Regions from separate parts of the Marinobacterium sp. BA1 genome, predicted to be linked through region 2. Evidence: predicted binding sites of a transcription regulator. Region 2 holds the regulator's gene; each other region holds the start of a gene.
The links. The regulator sigma-54, encoded in region 2, starts transcription at its own class of promoters, with help from an activator protein. The targets are predictions, from matches to a motif close to TGGCACNNNNNTTGCTNT.

Region 1: a site for sigma-54 is predicted at 1,537-1,554, ahead of ACAM29_RS16485 (ammonium transporter). Genes of this name have one in related genera too.
Region 3: a site for sigma-54 is predicted at 3,197-3,214, ahead of ACAM29_RS16260 (dimethylamine monooxygenase subunit DmmA family protein). Genes of this name have one in related genera too.
Region 4: a site for sigma-54 is predicted at 4,059-4,076, ahead of ACAM29_RS11835 (TorF family putative porin). Genes of this name have one in related genera too.

The regions. Positions count from the first base shown of each region.
Region 1 covers NZ_BAAFHC010000001.1:3,378,499-3,384,002, reverse strand. The annotation lists gene ACAM29_RS16490 (hypothetical protein) at 1-7, opposite strand, end outside; gene ACAM29_RS16485 (ammonium transporter) at 95-1,429, opposite strand; gene ACAM29_RS16480 (DUF1989 domain-containing protein) at 1,797-4,118, opposite strand; gene ACAM29_RS16475 (sensor histidine kinase) at 4,378-5,504, shown strand, end outside.
Region 2 covers NZ_BAAFHC010000001.1:2,293,708-2,299,211, forward strand. The annotation lists gene ACAM29_RS11120 (KdsC family phosphatase) at 1-151, shown strand, start outside; gene lptC (LPS export ABC transporter periplasmic protein LptC) at 152-715, shown strand; gene lptA (lipopolysaccharide transport periplasmic protein LptA) at 705-1,217, shown strand; gene lptB (LPS export ABC transporter ATP-binding protein) at 1,217-1,942, shown strand; gene ACAM29_RS11140 (RNA polymerase factor sigma-54) at 1,994-3,499, shown strand; gene hpf (ribosome hibernation promoting factor) at 3,551-3,841, shown strand; gene ACAM29_RS11150 (PTS sugar transporter subunit IIA) at 3,863-4,324, shown strand; gene rapZ (RNase adapter RapZ) at 4,326-5,210, shown strand; gene ACAM29_RS11160 (HPr family phosphocarrier protein) at 5,203-5,472, shown strand.
Region 3 covers NZ_BAAFHC010000001.1:3,336,525-3,342,028, forward strand. The annotation lists gene ACAM29_RS16245 (efflux RND transporter periplasmic adaptor subunit) at 1-923, opposite strand, end outside; gene ACAM29_RS16250 (TetR/AcrR family transcriptional regulator) at 1,030-1,641, shown strand; gene ACAM29_RS16255 (aminomethyltransferase family protein) at 1,720-2,859, opposite strand; gene ACAM29_RS16260 (dimethylamine monooxygenase subunit DmmA family protein) at 3,274-3,819, shown strand; gene ACAM29_RS16265 (2Fe-2S iron-sulfur cluster-binding protein) at 3,819-4,769, shown strand; gene ACAM29_RS16270 (DUF3445 domain-containing protein) at 4,781-5,504, shown strand, end outside.
Region 4 covers NZ_BAAFHC010000001.1:2,449,415-2,454,918, reverse strand. The annotation lists gene folK (2-amino-4-hydroxy-6-hydroxymethyldihydropteridine diphosphokinase) at 1-216, shown strand, start outside; gene ACAM29_RS11855 (pteridine reductase) at 202-939, opposite strand; gene ACAM29_RS11850 (hypothetical protein) at 946-2,091, opposite strand; gene glpE (thiosulfate sulfurtransferase GlpE) at 2,067-2,384, opposite strand; gene ACAM29_RS11840 (symmetrical bis(5'-nucleosyl)-tetraphosphatase) at 2,388-3,209, opposite strand; gene ACAM29_RS11835 (TorF family putative porin) at 3,352-3,993, opposite strand; gene ACAM29_RS11830 (hypothetical protein) at 4,337-4,645, shown strand; gene ACAM29_RS11825 (putative bifunctional diguanylate cyclase/phosphodiesterase) at 4,668-5,504, shown strand, end outside.

The DNA.
Region 1 (5,504 bases), 1.1 Mb from region 2:
AAAACATGATGTGCTCCTCGGTGCCATTCGCACCCTTGTTGACTCATCTTTCGTTCATGGGGCGCTGCCAAGACAGCGCCATTTCAGTGAAAGCTCAGACCAGTTTTTCCTGACCCGGCTCCAGCGTGTTCTCGATGATCGCCTGTGCCGGCAGTGACTCTGGGTAGGGCTTGGCCGGGATTTCGACCAGGTCCAGACCGAGCACTTCGACCTGAGGCGGTACACGCAGGGCATTCAGTTTCTTCAGCACGTAGGAGATGCCCCAGCCCGGAATGAAGCCGGTCAGTGCCATCACGATGCCACCAATCAGCTGCCCGGTTAGAGTAATATCAGGCAGGTCACCCACATTCGGGTAAGAAGAGGCAAACACACCGACCATCACGACACCGTAAAGGCCACAGAAACCGTGTACTGCCACCGCACCCACAGCATCGTCTACGCCCATTTTTTCTACCATGCGACCCACCAGCGGCATCAACGCACCGCCACTGGCAGCGATGACAAAGGCCAGACCCGGGTAATACAGATCCAGACCCGCGGCAACGGTGATGATCCCTGCCAAGCCACCGGACATGGTCCAGAACGGCTCACGCGATGTCAGGTAGGCACCAATGACACCACCGGCAAAGCCCATCAAGGTGTTGAAGCCGAACGCGGACAGGTTGGTCGGGTTGCCATAGATCGTGGTCCAGCCGGTATCACCACTATTAAAGATGATGCAGCCACCCAGGAAGCCAAAGAAACCGACGATGATCATCATCAGGCCGATCAGTGACATCGGCAGGCTGTGTGGCGGGATATACATCGCGACACCGTTCTGGAACTTGCCAACGCGCGCACCCAGGTTCATCAGCACACCCAGCGCGAAGAAGCCGGCAACCCCATGTACCACACCAGACGCACCCACATCGTGGTAGCCCAGCTTGGTCAGCAGCCAGCCATCCGGGTGCCAACCCCAGGCACCAGCCAGAATCCAGACAGCGGAACCAAGAATGGCCGCCAGGATCAGGAAGGCGCTCAGACGGATACGTTCGATCACGGCACCGGACAGGATCGAGCCGGTGGTAGCACCAAACAGGGCGAAGGCGGCGAAGAAGATGCCGGTACCCATATCCTTAACGTCAGGCCCCATGCTCAAACTCCAGGGCAGCGCCGCAGAAGCATCGATCGGAATCAGGCCGTTCGGGAAGGCGTTGTAGATCCACCAACCGAAGAAGTAGAAGGTTGGAATGATGACCGAAAGGGTCAGAATGTTTTTCATCCCTGAAGTCAGGGCATTCTTGACGCGGGAAGCGCCAATTTCATAGGCGAGGAATCCGGCATGGATCATGAACATGATGGCAGTACACCACCAGTAGAACACTTCCACATTCATCGCTTGGTGCATTTCGAAAGTCGCCTTGAGCGACTCCACGGTTTCCACAGTCATAGGCTTGTCCTCGTTTATGCGGAAAGGGTCCGCTTTTTGTTTGCTGCACCGCAGCATATAAGCCGGAGCATCCTTACTCTTCAGTGATATTTGTTTCCTGATAAGAAAAAGCAATCCATGTGCCAAAAGTATCCACAACCCATAAAATATAGAAATGATATTTATAACATGTTGTTTTATAAAGGCTTAAAAACAATTAACTCTTGATTGAAAAATTATTTTCTCGGATAAAACACCCTGTGGATAATTACCGTGCTTTATACGAGGGCTTTTTCGCACTTGCGTGCACCCGTATTGTTCATTTAATAGCCAAGCACAAAAAAAGCGCCCACAAAGGGCGCTTTCATGAAAGGTATTTTCAGGGATATCAGCTTCTCACTTTGATCCGCTCCGGATCATGGAAAGGCAGTGCCTGAACCTGAGCCGGCAACCGCTTCTGCAGTCCATCCAGCTGCCCCACTTCCAGTCGGGTACCCGGTTCTGACCAGGCGGGCTGAACACGGCAGAGTGCAATCATTTTGCCCAGCAAGGGCGAGGCCGTTGCGCTGGTTATCTGACCAACCGGCATGCGCCCGTCGTACACTAGATCACCGTGGTGAACAGGCTCATTGCCATCCAGCACCAGCCCCACCAGCTTCTGTCTGCTCTCAGGCGACTGCCGCTGCAGCGCCGCTCGCCCGCTGAAATCTTCTTCCTTGGTTTTCATCGGCACGGTGAAGCCGATGCCGGCCTCGTAGGGGTTGGTCTGGTTGCAGAATTCGTGCTCCGCAAAGATCAAGCCCGCCTCGATTCGCAGCATGTCCAACGCGGCAAACCCCAGTGGCGCCAGACCATGGGGCTGGCCAGCCTGCCAAATCGCATCCCATACCGCTGCGCCGTCATCAGGATGACACCACACTTCAAACCCTAACTCACCGGTGTAGCCGGTTCGCGAAACCATCAGCGGTATGCCTTCCGGCCCGCCCAAACGGCCAATGGTGAAGTGGAACCACTTCAATTCGCTCACCGGTGTCCGGTTTTCCGGCTGCCAAACCAGCTCCGACAGCAGCGCTCGGCTGTTGGGACCCTGCACAGCCAGGTTGTGCAGCTGGTCAGTCGACTCACGAATACTGACCCGATCACCGCGCTGTGCTGCCAACTCTCGCAGCCAGGTGCCAGACCAGGGATCGCCACATACCCAGCGGAAGGCCTGCTCCCCCATGCGGAACAATGTGCCATCATCGACCATGCCACCGGTCTCGAAACAGGCGGCCGAGTAGACAATTTCACCCACCGCAAGCCGGCGCACATTACGGGTCAGGGCATACTGCAACAGCGCTTCGGCATCGGGGCCAACCACTTCGAACTTGCGCAACGGCGACAGATCCATGACAGCGACGGACTCACGACAGGCCAGATATTCGGCACGCGCGCCCCAACCTTCAAATTCGGTCGGCACCCAATAGCCGCGGTATTCATCAAAGTGCTTGGTCAGTTTCGAAGTACGGCTGTGAAACGCGGTCTGTTTGGTCATGCGCGGCAACTCCTCAGGCACCACGCGATGGGCAATGGCGCGCTCGAACTGGTTTTCCGCGCCATAGACGCGGACATGGATATCGGTGGGTATCCAGCCATTGGCCGGATCAATGTCATCAGGGCAGGCTGAAGACGCGCATATCAAGTCCCGATTCGCGCGCAGCAGGACGTAGTCACCGGGACGCGACCAGGGCTCATCCATGCCAACCGTGCCGCAGGGCTCGATCAGCGTGTTGAAGAAAAAATTAATGGCGGGCCAGCCAGCGCGGGGCGCCACGCCATATTCCCTCAATGCACGGTTGAAATTGTCCGTACAGCTGACATGACCGAAGTAGCCACTGTCCTCGTAATACTTGGGCGTGCAGGCCAGCAGGAAGCTGTCGTGACGACCGACCGTGTCCTGTACCAGCTCCAGCATCGGCTGCAGGCGGTTGTCGGCAAATCGTGAGTACAGCCCCGGCTGGGGCAAGGCGTGTCCCGCCAGGGTCCGTGTCGCCACCGCATCCAGCGTAATCTCTTCGCCTCTTTCCAGCGCCTCGGCATCGAAGGCGATGAAGTCGGAGCATTGCTTGCCCGCCACATCAATAATCTGAATCCACTCACCCGCCTTGACGCGGTATACACGCGCGCTGCTGTGTGGGACATGCACCTCCTGCACCGGCTCACTCAGCGGATCGGGCAGCTCAGTCATTTCGCCCGGCAAACGCCAGAAGGCAACATTCAACTCTGTCGCTGTCGTTTGCTCCTGCGGCATCATGTCAGCCCCCGGCGCAGCCAGCACCAGATGGATGGCCCCTGTACGCTCCGTGGCTTCAATCATGCACGGCAACTGCTCGGCATCCAGATGAAGCCCGCGTTGCAGATGGGATTCCTTAACGCCCCATGCCAGCAATCTTTGCCTCAGCCTGTCACCCGAAGGGCGCGACTGTTGCAGCTGCGCCTGCACCTCAGGCATACCGGAAGTGGCCTGTCCCAACTCCAGACGCTCACGCGCCGAGCCGGGGCCGTCATCAAGCATGAACAGCTCACAGCACTGCCCTTCGTCCGGGCTGTCAATCTGCAACCGCTCGCCCGGCAACAGTTTCACTCGCATTGCCTGTTGCGCCACAATGCGTTTGCGGCTCGTAGCCGGCGGCTCACCCGTGATCAAATGATCATGAAATTGCGTGTTCATACCTTCACCCCTGGCCACTCACATTCACATGGCCTGCGCCACCATTCGGTGCACAGGCCGGCGCCATGCCCTGTTGTGTGGCTCTTTTCCCACCAGAACAACGGCGTCGGCCACATCAACCATGGTAAAAATTCTTTACCTGTAGTGATTTTCGGGCAATTCATCAAAGGAGCTACCTCTGTAGGGGTAGACCTGAATATGCTGGCATGATCCGTGCATTTTCACTCACGTTTAGACCCAATTCGAACAGGAGAATGGCGTGACGGTCAGTTTTTCACGCTGGTTCGGACGCGTTCAGGCAGGCGGAAAGGCTGAACAGCCGCGGTATTATCCACAACGCGAACTGTTGCACCGGGTAAGCCTGACCCTTGTTCGCTGTCCGAACCTGGAAGACACCTTGCCCGACCTGCTGAGTCAGGTGCTGCTGGACGCCGGCTGCTCAAGCCCCGTGTGGCTTGCGTGGCGCGTCACTGCCGATGTGCACTGGTCCCTCAATGGAACCGGGCCTCAACCTTCCCCGCTTGAAACCGCCCGACTGAAATATCAGCTGGACCTCGCCACTCGTGGCAACCGATTCCAGCTGCAGCCCGAAGACACCCTTGCCCGGCACGAAATCACGGGGCTGCGCATCCCCGACAGCGAAGGCGGCCTGCAGCTTTGGCTGTTGGCTCCCCTCTCTCTTGCCACATCAGGCGAAGACCGACGACAGTTGCTGCGTGATCTTGGTCAGGCGGTGCATGCCGGGCTCGACATCAGACTGGAACACGAACGGCAACTGACCGCCCTGCGCCAGGAAGTACAACAGAACCTGGCCGCCAGTTTGCACGACTCCGTCGCCCAGCAGCTGTGCTATCTATGCCTTCAAACCGGCCGTCTTGAACAGCAGGCCACTCAGCTGTCAGCGGATCAGCTGCAGGAACGTCTGTCCGACATCCGGTGTCAGACCCGTCAGGCCTACCGACAAACACGCGAATTGATCAGCAGCGCCCGCATCCGCTTGCAGCACAGCCTTCATCAGGAGCTTCTGTGTGCCGTTACCGATTTCGAGCGCAACTCCAGTCTGCTGTTTGAGCTTGATAACCGCCTCACCGGATACCCTTTGCCCGAACCGGTTGCCGTGGAATTGCTGCTGATCATCCGTGAGGCGTTGAGCAATGTGGTCCGGCACGCTCACGCCCAGAAGGTCAGGATTCAACTGCTGCCGCATGGCAAGAACGGATTCCATGTTCATATTCAGGACGATGGTCAGGGACTGCCGGCACAACGCAACGCCGACAGTTTCGGTCTGGGCATCATGGAGGAGCGTGCGCGTCGCATCGGCGCCCGGTTCCGGCTTGAGTCCACCCCCGGTAACGGGACCTGCATCGAACTGATCGCCGAGGAACT
Region 2 (5,504 bases):
CGCCTGTGTACCCAACGGTCATCCACTGGTGCGCAAAGAGGCGGATTGGTGCAGCAGTGCCGCTGGAGGCAAGGGGGCCGCAAGGGAGTTTTGCGAGTTGATTCTGGCCGCACAGGGCAAACTCAGCGCCATCTACGACGAGTACCGCTGAATGCTGCAAAGTCGACTGAGACTCTCCATCGCCTTGATCCTGCTGCTGGTGCCCCTGCTCTGGTGGGGGTTTGCCTCTACCCGGCTGAACGACGAGCCTTTACTGGACAATGGTGCCGCTCGGATCGACTTTTTCGTCCGCGAGGCCCGGATCACGCGCTGGAACCAGAGCGGCGAAATGGCACAGGAACTGAGCTCTCCTCTGATGCGCCACTACCCTGAACCAGGTGAGATGCTGCTGGACAACCCAACCACCCTGATACCCCGCGAGCAGAGTGGTGAGTTCCGTATTTTGGCACAGGAAGGCCGCATGCCCGACTCACAGGAACGCATAGTACTTGCAGGTGATGTACAGCTTCATGATAATCCGCCTTCAGGCAGTGCCAGCGAGATGCTGACCGAGCGACTGACACTCTACCCTCCACGCGACTATGCCCACACAGACCTGCCAGTCAGGGTAATACGCGGCCTGGACCATATGGAAAGCCAAGGCATGGAGGTCTTTTTTGACGAACAGCGGGTTGAACTGCTGTCCGAGGTAAAAGGTACATACCATGCGAATTAACCGCCCTGTGTTGCTGACCACCCTGCTGCTGAGCCTGTCCGCCAGCGTGCAGGCACTGCCCGAGGATCGCAATCAGCCAATCAACGTCTCGGCTGACCGCGCCAGCATGAACGAGCGTACCGGTATCACCGTATACACAGGCGATGTGGAAATAATTCAGGGCAGCATGGAAATTCGTGGTGAGCGCGTTGAACTGCACCGTGCAGCTGACGGCAGCATTGACCGCATTATCTCCACCGGCAAGCCGGCCAGATTTCAGCAGCAGCCATCTGCCGATCAGCCCCTGACCAAGGCCTACGGTGAAAGGATGGAGTACCGGGTCAAGCAACAAGAGGTTACCATCACCGAAAATGCACGCGTCGATCAGTCCAAGGATACCTTCACCGGAGAGCGGATCGTTTACAATATGGCGCGTGCGGTGGTGAACGCTTTCGGCAGCGACCGCGAGGGCGGCGAACGGGTCAAAATGGTGATTCAGCCCAAGCCGACGGGGACCAACTGATGGCGACACTGGAAGCCTTGCACCTTGCCAAAAGCTACAAGGGGCGCCAGGTGGTACAGGATGTATCCCTGCAGATGGAAACGGGCCAGATCGTTGGTCTGCTGGGACCCAACGGTGCCGGCAAGACCACCTGCTTTTATATGATCGTGGGGCTTATCCACGCCGACCGGGGACAAATCCGACTGCACCAGGACGACGTTACCCGCCTGCCCATGCATGAGCGCGCTCGCCGCGGTATCGGCTATCTGCCTCAGGAAGCTTCGGTGTTTCGGAAGCTGAGCGTACATGACAACCTGATGGCCATTCTGGAAACTCGCAAGGAGCTGAATACCTCGGATCGTAAGGCATTACTGGAGCAGCTGCTGGAAGAGTTTCACATTACTCACCTGCGCAATAGCCTGGGTATGGCCCTGTCTGGCGGAGAGCGTCGACGTGTTGAAATCGCACGGGCCTTGGCAACCGAGCCTGACTTTATCCTGCTGGACGAACCCTTTGCCGGCGTTGATCCAATCTCGGTCAGCGATATCAAACAAACCATTCGCCACCTGCAGTCTCGCGGCATTGGCATTCTGATCACCGATCATAACGTGCGCGAGACACTCGACATCTGCGAACGAGCATATATCGTAAGTGAAGGGGGAATACTCGCACAGGGCACACCGGCCGAGATCCTGGCTAACGAACAGGTTCGCCGTGCCTATCTGGGCGAGCAGTTTTCCCTTTGATCCTGAGTCGTCAATCATGTACATCCACTCCGTCCACCTGGCAGCTCTGATATGAAGCAATCGTTACAACTCAAGATCGGCCAGCATCTGACGATGACACCCCAGTTGCAACAAGCAATACGTCTGCTGCAACTGTCAACGCTGGACCTGCAGCAGGAGATCCAGGAAGCCCTGGAGAGTAACCCACTGCTGGAAGTCGAGGAGGAACTGGACAGCGCCGAAGAAGCCCAGACTGAAGCCCGTGATGATCGTCACGACGCCTCTGCCGACAGCCTCTCTAACGACACCGCTGACGAGGACAGCTGGGACGAAAACGCACTGGAAGAGCGGTGGAATGATGAAATCCCTCGTGAGCTGTCCACCGACAGCAACTGGGATGATACCTTCCAGCACCAGAGTACACCCGGTCCTGCCCGTGATGATGACTGGGAACCCGGTGATAACGATTCGGCCGAAGACAGCCTTCAGGATCACCTGCTGTGGCAGCTCAACTTGACCCCCATGAGTGACCCTGACCGTATGGTCGCCATGGCCCTTATCGATGCTGTCGATCCGGATGGCTATCTACGCACGGACGTAGATGAAGTTCTGGAACACTTCACCCGGAGCGAACCCCAGCTGTTTGCAGATGCCGAGCCTGAAGAGATTGAAACGGTACTGCACCGCCTGCAACAGTTTGACCCGCCCGGTGTCTGCGCACGAGACCTGAGCGAATGTCTGCAGATACAGCTGCGCCAGCTGCCTGAAAACACTCCGATGCTGAAAGAGGCATTACGCCTGGTACGCGATCACCTGGGTCTGCTCGGTAATCATGACTATCGTACCTTGATGCGCCGCATGCGCCTGAAGGAGGAGGCCCTGCAACAGATCATCAGTCTGATCCAGTCGCTTAATCCAAAACCGGGCACCAGCATCAGCAGTGAACAGTCAGAGTACGTTATACCTGATGTCGTGGTGCGCAAGGTGCAGGGGCAGTGGAATGTAAGCCTGAACTCAGAGGCATCCCCCAAGCTGCGTATCAATACCGACTATGCTGATCTTATAAGACGGGCCGACAACAGCGCTGACAACACCTATCTGAAAAACCATCTACAGGAAGCGCGCTGGTTTCTGAAGAGCCTGCTGAGTCGCAACGAAACCCTGCTCAAGGTCGCCACCGAGATCGTGGCCCGCCAGATCGATTTTTTCGAGGAAGGTGAAGAGGGTATGAAGCCGATGGTTCTGCATGACATCGCTGAAGCCGTAGAGATGCACGAATCAACCATTTCCCGTGTCACTACCCAGAAATACATGCATACACCCCGAGGCATCTTCGAGCTGAAGTATTTTTTCTCCAGCCATGTGAGCACGTCAGACGGAGGCGCTGCCTCCTCTACCGCCATTCGTGCCTTGATCAAGAAGCTGATCAGCGCGGAGAATACCGCAAAACCACTCAGTGATAACAAGATAGCCGACCTGCTGAAAGAGCAGGGATTTAACGTAGCCAGACGCACAGTGGCAAAATATCGTGAAGCGATGAACATTCCGCCTTCTAATGAGCGCAAGCGTCTGGTTTAATGAGACTACAGGCACGCCGGAAGAACGTGCTTTATGACGAGGAGAAAACCTATGCAGATCAACATCACTGGCCATCACGTCGAACTGACTGACGCCCTGAACGAATATGTACGTACCAAGTTCGACCGACTGGAACGCCACTTCGATAACATCACCAATGTACAGGTCACCCTCAGTGTCGAGAAGCTGCGCCAGAAGGCCGAAGCCGATATCCACCTGGCCGGCGGTGAAGTATTCGCAGCGCATGAGCATGACGACATGTATGCTGCAATTGATGGCATGGTGGACAAGCTTGACCGCCAGATCATCAAGCACAAAGAAAAACTCAAATCCCACAAATAACCGGTAGCAGCACGTCACGACATGCAACTATCAGAACTGCTGACCTCATCCCGTACACTCTGCCACGTCGATGTGGTCAGCAAAAAGCGAGCGCTTGAGCTCGCCAGCCAGACTATCGCCGAGCAGCTGGACGGCATGGCCGCTGAAGATATCTTCAGCGGCCTGATCAACCGAGAACGCCTTGGCAGCACCGGTATCGGTGAAGGCGTTGCCATTCCTCATTGCAGAATTCCAGGTGTTACAACAGCCATCGGATTACTGATGACGCTGTCCAGCCCGATTGACTTCGATGCCATCGACAACCGTCCAGTCGACCTGATCTGCTTCCTGCTGGTTCCCGAAGACGGCGCTGAAGAGCACCTGCAGACACTGGCAGGGTTGGCAGAGCTGTTCAACGACTCCAGCACCCGTGAATCACTGCGCAGCTGCGAAGATTCCTCAAGCCTGCTGGATCGCGTTCAAACTCTCTGCAGAGGCGCCTGACATGCGACTGGTCGTCATCAGCGGCCGCTCCGGCTCAGGCAAAAGCACCGCCCTGCAGGCACTGGAAGATGTCGGTTTCTACTGCATCGACAACCTGCCGGCCCTGCTTCTGCCCGAGCTGATCCGACTGATGCTGGCTGAGGAAAACCCTAATCGAGAAATTGCCGTCAGCATTGATGCTCGCAACCTTCTGAGCAACCTGAAACAGTTCCCCAGTGTGATGCGCACTCTGCGTGAACAGTCCAAGCTGAGCACCGAAACCCTGTTTCTTGATGCTGGTGAAGCTACTCTGCTGCGACGCTATAACGCAACCCGGCGGCGTCACCCGCTCACCGATAAACAACAGAGCCTGCAGCAAGCAATTCGAACCGAACGCAGCCTGCTTGAGCCCATCGCCAATCTCGCTGATCTGCGCATCGATACTACGCGGCTATCACTTTATGAGCTGCGTGACGAAGTCAAACTGCGTGTTGCCGGGCGCAGTGAACAGGTTCTGTCACTGCAATTTGAGTCATTTGGCTTCAAGCATGGTGTACCGCTCGATGCCGATTTCACCTTCGATGTACGGGCCTTGCCCAATCCCTACTGGGTCCCTGAATTGCGCCGTCATACCGGCCTCGACACCGAGGTGATCGAGTTTCTGCGCCAGTCGCCCGAGGTCAGCGAGATGGTGAACGACATACAGGCCTTCGTAAGCAAGTGGCTGCCTCAGTTCCAGGCCAATAATCGCAGCTACATCACAATCGGTATTGGCTGTACCGGGGGCCAACACCGCTCGGTCTATATTGCCGAGCAACTGGCTGGTTATTTCCGCAGGCATATGGATAATGTGCAGGTGCTACACCGAGAACTGAGTCAGCCTGCCGCAGGACCACACCATGATTGAAACGCGACTGACCATTATCAACAAGCTGGGCCTGCACGCCCGCGCCGCTGCCAAGCTGGTCACGCTGGCCAATCAGTTCAATGCCAACATCCGAATCAACAAGGATGGCCGCGAAGTGGATGGCAAGAGCATCATGTCCGTGATGATGCTGGCCGCCAGCAAAGGTACCGAAATCGCGCTTGCCGCTGAAGGGGATGATGCTCCTGAGGCGCTTGATGCCATCACCGCATTGATCAACAATCGCTTTGACGAGCCCGAATAAGATCGCGCTCCCCCTTTCCCCGGACAAGCGCC
Region 3 (5,504 bases), 1.0 Mb from region 2:
GTTTGCTTGAGCGCGTAGAGATTCCACAGGCCGCGAACACCTTCGGTCAGTGCGCTCAGGGGTACCGAAAAGCCTGATGCCGCATAGTCCTGCGGCAGTGACAGCTGCACCAGTTCGCCATTGACCAGGCCAGTATCGTCAAGCGGCATCAGTCGCGCCTGCAAAGTACGTGTCCCCGGATTCAGGTCGGCACCCACACTGAGCAGGCGCGCCTGCAGGGTGCGTTGTCCAGCGTGCAGGGTGTAGAGCCTTTCCTCACGCAGTGCACTGGCCTGTTCGGGCGGCAGGCCGACACTCACCTCGGCGTTGGAGACAGACAGCAGTTGGAGAACAGGTTGGCCGGCCGCGACAACTTCGCCCTCATCGGCCAGACGCTCTGCAATACGGGCTTCGAAGGGAGCGTGCAGGACGGACTTTTCCAATCGCAGGCGGTTGGCCGCAAGGGCACTGTCAGTGACGGCCACCGAGGCTTGCAGGGCTTCTACTTCAGCGTTCAGCTCATCCAGATTTTGGGCCGAGGCATATCCCTTCTGCTGCAGGGCCGTGAAGCGGTTCAGGCTGGCTTTGGCCAGTTTGAGCCTGGCCTTGATCTCGTTGCGCTGGGCCTGTAGCTGAGCTGTTTCGGCTTCCAGCAGTTGGGTATCAAGCCGGGCCAGCACTTGACCGGCCTTGACGCTCGCACCTTCGTTGACATTGATGAGTGCCAGTTTGCCACCGGCTTCGAAGCCCAGCGCACTGTTCTGTTTGACCTCAACGGTCCCTGCATAGCGGTGCTCAATGGTGTAGGCCTGCCGGGGCTCAAGTGTGAACACCGAAACAGTCAGCGGTTCGGCAATGGCCAAGACAGTGTCATCGCTGCTGTTGCAGCCCGAAAGAATCACAATACACAGTGTTGCAACACACAAGGGGCGGAAAAGATTCATATGAGTAGGGCCATAAGGGCTATAATAATGGACTGATGAGTTTAGTTTAGAGTCAATAGACTGGACTGTATAGTATGATTTTGTTCCAAATATCAGGAGAGTGCTTTTGAGACCCAGCAGTGCAGCCAAACGTGAGCAGATACTGGACGCTGCCTCGACGCTGTTTGTGCAGCATGGTTTTACCGATACCAGCATGGAAATGGTGGCGCAGCAGGCGGGCGTGTCCAAGCAGACGGTGTACAGTCACTTTGGCTGTAAGGATGATCTTTTTACGGCTGCCATTCGGTGCAAGTGCGATCGCTATAACCTGGTTGATCTGCTGGTGCGTGAAGATGGCTCTTTGCGGGAACGGTTGCTCGACATCGGTCGTCACTTCATTCAGTTAATACTGTCTGAAGAAGCGCGCTGCGTGCACCGAACCTGTGTGTCTCAGGTCGATACTCAACCGCAAGCGGCAGCACTTTTTTTTGCCGCCGGGCCTCAGGTCATGATTCAGGGGTTCACCGAGATGCTGGGGCGTGAAGCCGAGTTGGGCCGGGTTGTCATGGAGCAGCCACGCCATGCCGCCATTCAGTTCCTGATGATGGTGATGGGGGAGGCCAAGCTACGCTCCGAGCTGGGTATTACTCCTCAGCTGAGTGATGAAGAGATTGATCGTTACATTGTGAGTTGTGTTGACCTGTTTCTGCGCGGCTATGGCTATACTGAGGGGCAGTGACCGCTGCAGCTACGTGTGATGATCCAACCGAAAAGGGCTGTTTATGGAAACAGGCCCCCCTCGGTGTGTCAGGCCTGATCAGCCCTTTGCAGTGCGCTTTATTTTCTCGGGATCATCAAATGGCAGGGTATGGGCGATGGCCGATACCTCAAGGCTACCTTTGACCTGAAGCGGGGTGCCCTGCTCGGCGTAGGGCACTTCAAGACGAGCGATTGCCATTGATCTGTCGGTCAGGCGTGAATACATGGCGCAGGTGATAACCCCCACCTTTTTGCCATCGGCCCAGAGTTCATCACCCTCGGAAGCGGCCTCTTTTCCTTCCAGCAAAACACCGAAAATCTTGAATCGCTCTTTGCCCTGCAGGCGGAAGTGCTCGTAAGCACCGCAGAATTCTGTCTTGTCCTTGGACACTGTGAAGTCCAGACCCAGCTCCCAAAGCGTATCGCCGGCCGGTTCGTTTTCGAACGGGTACATCTCGGAGTTATCGAACGGATAGAACAGCAGGTAACTTTCGGTACGCAGCCAGTCGAGCGCGGTGAAAGAGCAGGGAATAATGCCGAACGCTTTGCCGTGCTCCAGAATGCCGTCCCAAATGGTAGTGGCGTCGGCCGCCTTACAGAAGATCTCGTAACCGCGCTCGCCGGTATAGCCGGTGCGTGAAATGGTGATCGGGCAACCGAACAGGCGTGCGTGTGTGTGGTGGAAGTAGGCCAAATCCCGGATTCCGGGGATATGCTCAGCGAGGAAATCCACTGCAGTGGGGCCTTGCAGCGAAAGATCGTGCATATCGTCATCAAACAGCACGGCAACCTGTTTGCCCAGTGCCGCCTGAGTCAGGCGCTCATAGCCGGCGCCGGTGCCATGTACAACCATGAAAGCGTTGGGGCCCATGCGGTATATAACACAGTCATCAATAAACTTGCCGGCTTCATTCAGCATGGTCGCGTAGACCGCCTTGCCCGGATACAGCTTGGAGATGTCACGCGTGGTGGCCCACTCCAGCAGGCTCTCGGCATGTGGACCCACGTAGTGCACCTTCTTCAAGCCTGATACATCCATCAAGCCTGCCTTGGTACGGATTGCTTCGTGCTCATCGGCCAGAGTGTAACCGCTTTTGCTGTAGGTCCATGCCGTAGGCAGGCCGTTCCAGTCTTCAAGGTTTGAGCCCAGGGCACGATGTCTTTCAGCCAGTGCGGCGATACGCCATGAATTAGCCATTTTTCTCTCCATTGGTAACAGATCATAATTAATTCCTGAAGAGGAACTATTATTCCTGATAGGAAAGCAAGTTCCGGGCCATTAAGACTCAACGTCATGATTTATAGAGTGAAAAAATAATCCCAATCAAAACTGGCTCGGGCCTTGGCCAATATTTGGGTATGGGGAGCTGAAGTGCGACCCGTTTTGGGTCAACCGGGGTACTTTTGCACCGTAATGATCATCTGCCCTGTGCTGAGTCATCCGGATACGGAAATGCACTGTTGCTGTGCCCTTATAGAGGAGATGTTTTGGATTGATAATCCTAAGGTATTGAAATTTATCTGGTTTCATGTTTTGGCAGAAAAATTGCTTTTCCTAAGGAGAAATAAATTACACCACTAATAAATTTTGGGTAACCCAAAAGGAGTAGTGATGCAGATCGATCCATCCATCAAGAGTCGTCCGACCTATACGCCACCCGAGCTGGTCGCGACAGCAGGACTACAGTTGTTTGTCAGTGAGTCAGACGCAGAGCACCTGCTGGAACCGCTGTACCGTCAGTGTGCTGAATCAGGTGCACAATGGCTGGTGGCGGAACCGGGCAATGCCCCGGGCACGCTGGCGGATTCCCTGTCGGGCTACCTGCAACACATTCTGAATGATGCGCCGGTGACCACCCGGCTGTACGTGGCCGGAAGTGAAGGCTTTCTGTGGGACATACGCAATCAAGCGTTGTCGGCCGGGCTGGTCGAAGAGCAGATTCAATTGGCGCCTCCGATCAGTTCTGCCCGCCGGTTATTCTGTACCCATTGCTACACCCTTATGGAAGGGGTGACAGCCAGTCCTCACACCTGCACAGGGTGTGGTCGTTTGTTGTTGGTACGGGATCATTTTGCCCGTCTGCATGGTGCCTACGTAGGGGTGCAGATCAATGCTGAAGATCCTGATGAACAGCCGGAACAGGAGGTGTTGCAGTAATGAGTATCGACAGCATACCGGTGCGTGTGATGGCCATCGAGCAGGTGGCACCGATGATTCGAGAGTTCAAACTGGAAGCGATTGAAGGCCGGCTGCCGGCATTCTCGCCCGGCAGTCATGTTCAGGTGATCATGCCGGGAGCATCCCGCGAGATCCGTAATGCCTATTCGCTGTGTGGCGACCCTGCCACACCGCGGCGTTACAGCATCGCCGTGCGGTTGCAGGATGCCTCCCGTGGCGGTTCTTCTTTCATGCATGGACAGGTGAACGTAGGGGACCAGCTGGCGATCACACCACCGGCCAACCTCTTTGCTCCCGTGATGACTGCCCGCAAACACCTGCTGATTGCAGGTGGCGTTGGCATCACCCCCTTCATGTCGTATATCCCGGAACTCAAACGGAAGGGTACTGATTTCGAGTTGCACTATCTGTATCGAAGTAGTCAAACCGGCGCCTATCTGGATCAACTGCAGCAGCAACTTGGATCGGCTCTCCATCGCTATGACTCTGTGCAGGGTAATAAATGTGACCTGACTGCCGTGTTGAGCGGTCAGGGGCCGGGGACCCATGTCTATATCTGTGGCCCTGAATCGTTGATTGACGGTGTTCGCAGCACGGCAGCCGCTTTGGGCTGGCCAGACAGCCTGATCCATTTCGAAGCCTTTGCCGCACCCGAGCCGGGCGAGCCGTTCAAGGCGCAGCTGACCCACAGCGGAAAAACGGTGGACGTAGCGGCCGATGAAAGCCTGCTTGAAGCGCTGGAGCGCGAAGGCGTCAAGGTTCCCAATCTGTGCCGTGCAGGCGTCTGTGGCCAATGTCGCACGGCTGTTCTTGAGGGCGATGTTGAGCATCGAGATGATTTCCTGTCCAACGACGAGCGCTCCAGCGGCAGCTGCATCATGCCCTGCGTCTCCCGTGCCGCCGGCAAACACCTGACTTTGGACCTATAGGAGCGACAGCTATGCGCATGTCACCCAAACCCGTACAAACCTTTCGTGATGACTTTACCTACAGCAACAGCCCCGGTGCCGTTGCACGTTTTCCGTTCCCGTTTCCAGAGGACGAGTATCGCTACTCGGTCAACATTGAGCCCCACGTGACGCCGGGGCCGGAAGGGTCAGTGTTTGAGTTTCTGCTGGATATCGACGAACACTATCTGTCGGAGATGGCCGAGCGTGCCACCGTGCTGGAAGAAAATCCCAAACGCTGTCTGGCGATGCCGCATATGGATCTCGCGTGCTGGGATATGATCGAGCGATGCATGACATCACTGGCAGCGGATTACCCCGAACATTTCAGCCTGCAGGTTGATGGTGACCAGTGGACCTGGGAAAACCGGCTGCTCAATATCAAGGATAGCTTCACCTTTGGTGACAGCAGCACCTTGCCGTTGCCACCGATGGAGTACATGGGCCGTCAGGTACAGGGCGACTTCGCACTGTTGGACCAGCGTGATGGTGACCTGTTCCTGGATGCGGGCATCGTGACCTGCCCAGCCGACTGGTCGCTGGCGTTCGATGCCGGCATGAGCTTTTCCGAGTGGCACGGCCCGGTCCCGCTGGCCCACGAAATGGGCGTGTTTGATCGTGCCCTGAAGTATCTGACCGCCATTCCGGTCGGGCGTCCAGTGCGTCGCCTGAACTGGACCCTGACCGTCAACGCACGCATGGATACCTCGCCGGAAA
Region 4 (5,504 bases), 160 kb from region 2:
CCGGTGGCCGGGGTGCAGCTGCCGCGTGACGAAATTCTCAATAACGCCTTTGTGCTGCTGCCGTTGGCCGAAATTGCACCGGATGACCTGCACCCGGTGCTCCAGTGTCCCTATGCCGAGCTCTGGCAGACCTATGATCGGGCGCAGAAATTGTGGCCGATCAATTTCAGTTGGCATGGGCGAGTCATTTCGCGGACAGGTTCAGCTGTAGAGTGAGCGCCCACCGTCCACGGCCAATACCTGTCCGGTAACATAACCGGCCTGAGCGAGGTAAAGCACGGCCTGAGCGATGTCTTCGGGTGAACCGGTGCGGCGCAACAGTGTTTTGGCGAGTACCTGCTCCCGTGCCGCCTCACTCAATGCCGCTTCAGCTTCAGGCCACAGAATGGGCCCTGGAGCGATACCGTTGACTCGCACGTCAGGGGCCAGCTCCTTTGCCAGGGAATGAGTCATCATTTTCAGACCGGCCTTGGCGATGGAGTAGATTGGGTAACCATTCAAGCCGCGCTCGGCATGTATATCCACCAGATTAATGATACAGCCACTGTTGTGTTTCAGCTGCGGGGCCAGCGCAGTGCTCAGGAAGAAGGGAGCACGCAGGTTGCTGTTGATCAGCTGATCCCAGTCGTCCTGGGTCGCCTGATCCACCGGGGTGGGGTAAAAGCTGGAGGCATTGTTGACCAGCAGACCCAAGCGGGTCTCCGTGCCGAGTGTGTCGATCATTCCCTGCAGCTCATCGAGATTGGCCAGATCGCACTGCAATAGTCGACAGCTGTCGCCGCGGCGTTGATTGAGCTGTTCGGACAGTGCGGTAGCAGCTTCGGCCGAATGGCGGTAATGCAGTAACAGATCGTAGCCTGCATCATGCAGACGTTCACAGATGGTAGCGCCGATCCTGAGTGCGGCACCGGTGACCAGTGCCAGCGGACGTGTGCTCATGGCATTTTACTCCTTGTACCGGGCGCAGATTTCGGCCTGCTGTCGGGCCAGCTCCTCTCCCAGAGCCTTGCCGCTGAAGCCCTGCTCAATCAGCGTGCGGGTATCCACTTCAGACAACTGCATCAGCAGCCGCTGCAGAGCGGCTTCCCGCGTTACCGGTATGACGTGGACATGACGGACCAGCTGTAGAAGCGTAGGCATGAGAGCCGGGCGCCTGATCAGGTCCAGTTGTTTCAGCAGCTGTAGCCGTGCGTTGCCGTCCAGCCGGTCAAACTGATACAGACCGTTTACACCCTGGCGCAGTTTCAATGCCAGGTCGCGCATCCGATTGGGTACGCGGTGCTGGCTGCAAAAATTGCCGATAATGTCGCAGGCCTGTTCTGGCAGTATCGACTCGGTGGCCTGATACAGCAGCAGAGCCAGCGCCATGGCTGGTCGTGCGTCGGTATCGGCAATTCCAGACAGACACTGAGCCAATCGATTTGTGTCCAGCCCTTCCAGTTGGGGGAAGAGGCTGCCCAGCGCCCCCGTTTTTTGCAGCAGGGCGAAGTAATGCGCTGGACTGGGAGTGGCCAGCGCGCGCTCTGTCTCTTGCCAGACACGCTCTGGCGTCAGGTGGGCAAGTTCATCCCCGGCGCTGAGTTCGCGCATCAGTGCCAGCGTTTCGTCAGCAACCTGAAAGCCAAGATCGGCGAAGCGGGCATAGAAGCGCGCCACTCGCAGTACTCGCAGCGGGTCTTCACTGAAGGCCGGTGAAACGTGGCGCAGCATCCGCGTCTTGATGTCATCCTGACCGTGCCAGGGGTCGTGCAGCGTGCCGTCTTCCGCTTCCGCGATGGCGTTGACGGTCAGGTCGCGGCGGCGCAGGTCTTCTTCGAGTGTAACATCCGGGCTGGTATGGAACTGGAAGCCGGTATACCCCTTGCCGCTTTTGCGTTCGGTACGGGCCAGAGCGTATTCCTCACCGGTATCCGGATGCAAAAACACAGGAAAATCACGTCCGACCGGTTTAAAACCCCGACCCAGCATCTCGTCAGGGGTGGCACCGACCACCACCCAGTCTCTGTCCTTGACCTCAAGCCCCAACAGTCGATCCCTGACTGCGCCGCCGACCAGATAGATCTGCATCAGCGGCTGCAACGGTCCGGGCACTGTGCGCGCCAGGCTTCAAAACCACCGTCCAGGCTACAGACCTGTTCAAACCCTTGATGTGCCAGATAGGCGGCTGCCGACTGACTGCTGATGCCGTGGTAGCAGCAGACAATCAAGGGCTGGTCAAAGTCTGCCTGTGCAAGGTACTCCGGCAGGTTGTGGTTGCTGAGGTTGGTTGCATCGCGGATGTGAAGCTCGTTGAAGCTGGTTTCATCGCGGATATCGACTACCTGTGCACCCTGGTCGATCAGGTCACAGGCTTCGGTGATGTTGATACAGCGGTACTCACTCACGTGTCAGTCTCCGGGTGTTGGGTGGTCAGTGCAGGGTTGGCTGAACAGCTGGCCATCATCCAGGCGCAGTGCGCTTAGGGCGTTACCCCATACGCAGCCGGTATCGAGCGAGATGCTGCGCTCATTGCGATGATGCCCCAGTGTAGCCCAGTGGCCGTGCAGTTGTATGCGTTTGAGTGGTTTGGCCGGCGGCAGTTCAAACCAGGGGCGAAAACCGTTGGGCGCCTCTTCAGGGCGGCCGCTGGCACTGAATTCCAGCCGCCCTTCGGTCGTGATGAAGCGCATTCGGGTCAAATAATTGGTGATACAGCGCAAACGCGCGGGTCCCTTGAGGTCGTCCTGCCAAAGATCAGGCTGGTTGCCGTACATATTGGCAAAAAAACGTTCGGCTCTGTCGCTTTGGAGCACAGCTTCAAGCTCGGCAGCCAGATTGCGGGCAGTTTTCAGACTCCAGATATGAGGAATGCCGGCGTGGGTCATGACGTAGCCCAGCGACTTGTCATCATGCAGCAGGGGGCGATGCTGCAGCCAGTGCATCAGCTCATCCCGGTCGGGTGCGGCCAGAATCGGTTCCAGTGTGGAGTTTGCTTTCTTTCCGTTGCCATTGTGCAGGGCCAGCAGGTGCAGGTCGTGGTTGCCCAGTACACAGACAGCGCGATCCCCCAAACTTTTGACAAAGCGCAGGCATTGCAGTGAACCGGGACCACGGTTGACCAGATCGCCTGCAAACCAGAGTTGATCCTGGTCGTTGAAGTTGATCTGCTCTAGAAGCTGCATTAATTCGTTATAACAGCCCTGCAGATCACCAATTGCGTAGGTCGCCATTGAGGCTCCAAAACAGTGATACAGGTGGGCATGATAACGGAAGCGGGTACTGATCTGAAACCCGACGGCAGTTGAAAAAAAGAGGCCCCGCAGGGCCCCAAGACAACCTTAGTATGTTCAGTAACGCAGAGGAGATGTCTGATCAGAGATCGAAGGTCTTGCTGATGGTGAAGACAAATTCGGAGTCTTTCTCGCCATCGCCGTCGAGTTCAGTGTCCAACTGTTTGATGAATGCCAGGCTCATGTCCAGGCCCTGAATAGTTGTACCGTAACCGGCTTCAACGTAGTCACCGTCATAGTCTTCACCGAATACACCATAGGTCAGGTAGGCGCCTTCGTATTCACCTGTCAGGCTGAAGAAGGTGTAGTCGGCGTCATCACCTGCGCCGTCAACATTTTCACGGCCAAGGACAAACTGGGCACTCAGAAATTTGTAACCGCCGCCCAGGATGAGTTCATGGTAATCGGATGCATCATCAACAGTGTAGAAGTAGCCAGCGTAGCCTACATCGTAGGTGAAGTCGCCGATTTCACCGGCGTAGCCACCGTAGAGATCGTATTCGATTTCAGCATCGTCCAGCTGAGCACCCCAGGTGCCAACGTAGAAACCATTACCGAAGTCATAGTCAGCACCAGCCATCAGGCTGGCGTTGTTGGAGGTCTGATCAATGCCACGGAACCAGTAGTCACTCATGGCGCCCACGTTGACCGACAGTTCAGCGCTTGCGGCAGCGGATGCAGTCAGCAGGCCGGCAGCGATCAGAGATTTGGTCAGCTTTTTCATCATATTCCCCTTACAGTCTCTTGAAATAGCAAGTCGGGCATTGAGTGCCGCTTGTTGATCCTGTAAAAGCGAAAGCTGTGCCAGTGTTGATAAATACAAATATTTACAATGTGTTACATGGATATGACAATGTTGTGCTCTTGATTTGTGCACCAATAAAACGCACTCGGCTCCAGGAGTGTGCAGCCGTTGGCAATCGTGAGGGCAGGTGATCCAGTTAGAAATGTATTTTGAACAATTCGACACAACCTAAAGGGTTATTGCTTCGCTTTTGATACTAAAGTAGTGTCTTTTCATGGCTGCATTCTCAGTGAGTCGCAGTACGCCCAGCAGGAGATCTCAGTTGAAGATCAACATGCCGGTTACACAACAAGAAGAAACGTTTTCAGATAGTGCTAATATTCTTTCTACTCTGTTGATCGTCTGGACCATGCAACCCTGGCGAGAGCTTGCTGCCGAGGCACAGGTGGCAATTGGTGACCCCGTGGCGCGTTATATCTGCACCGGGCGCCATGATGGGATCGGTTGGGTACAATTGGTGATGAAAATGCTGCGCTCGCAGCGTGATGGACTGGTCGGACGGCACGTATTGCGAGTGGCAACGGACTTTAACGCGCTTGCAGCACAATTCTGGCAGCGCAGTGGCGCTTGACGGAATATAACTGGATTGAGCGATGGATAGACAACAGCAGTTTCTGGATCTGACCGGCGATTTTATTGCCAGTGTCGACAAGCATTACCGGATCGAGTTTATAAACCGCTCCGGCCGTGAGCTGCTGGGAATCGGTCAGGAACATGACCTGAGTGTGCAGCCGCTGCACGTCAGCGACTTTCATACCGAAAGTACCTGGCAGCAGCTGTCTCGCGAAATTTTTCCGCAGGTACTGGAATGCGGTTACTGGGCCGGGGTGGTGAACTTCCGCACCCTTGCGGGACATGAAGTGCCTGTCAGCCTCCGCATTTTGCCTCATCTGGATGAGCATGGTCAGGTAACCGGCCTGACCGGTATAGGCCAGGATCAGCGCTTGAAACGTGCCTTTCAAACCCAGGAAGCAATGGCGGAACGCATTCTGGATAGCACTATTGAAGGTATTATCGTCACGGATGCCGCCGCCCGGATCGAGCGGGTTAACCCGGCATTTACCCAAATCACCGGTTATTCTGCATTGGAAGTGATTGGGCAGACACCCAAATTGCTGCGCTCTAATCATCACGAACAGCCCTTCTATGATGCGATGAACGCGTCGCTGCGACACCACGGCAGTTGGCAGGGGGAGGTCTGGAACCGGCGCAAGAGTGGTGAAGTCTATCTGCAGTGGATGTCGGTCAGTGCACTGAAGAATGATAACGGCGTCGTAACCAATTTTGTTTCCATCTTCCATGACCTTACAGAAATGCGTGCAAAAGAGGCGCAAATCGAGGAGCTGGCATTCACCGATCCGCTCACGGGGATGGGTAACCGCTACAAATTGGTGCAGACGCTTGCCCAGCTGCTGAAACGAAACCGAAAA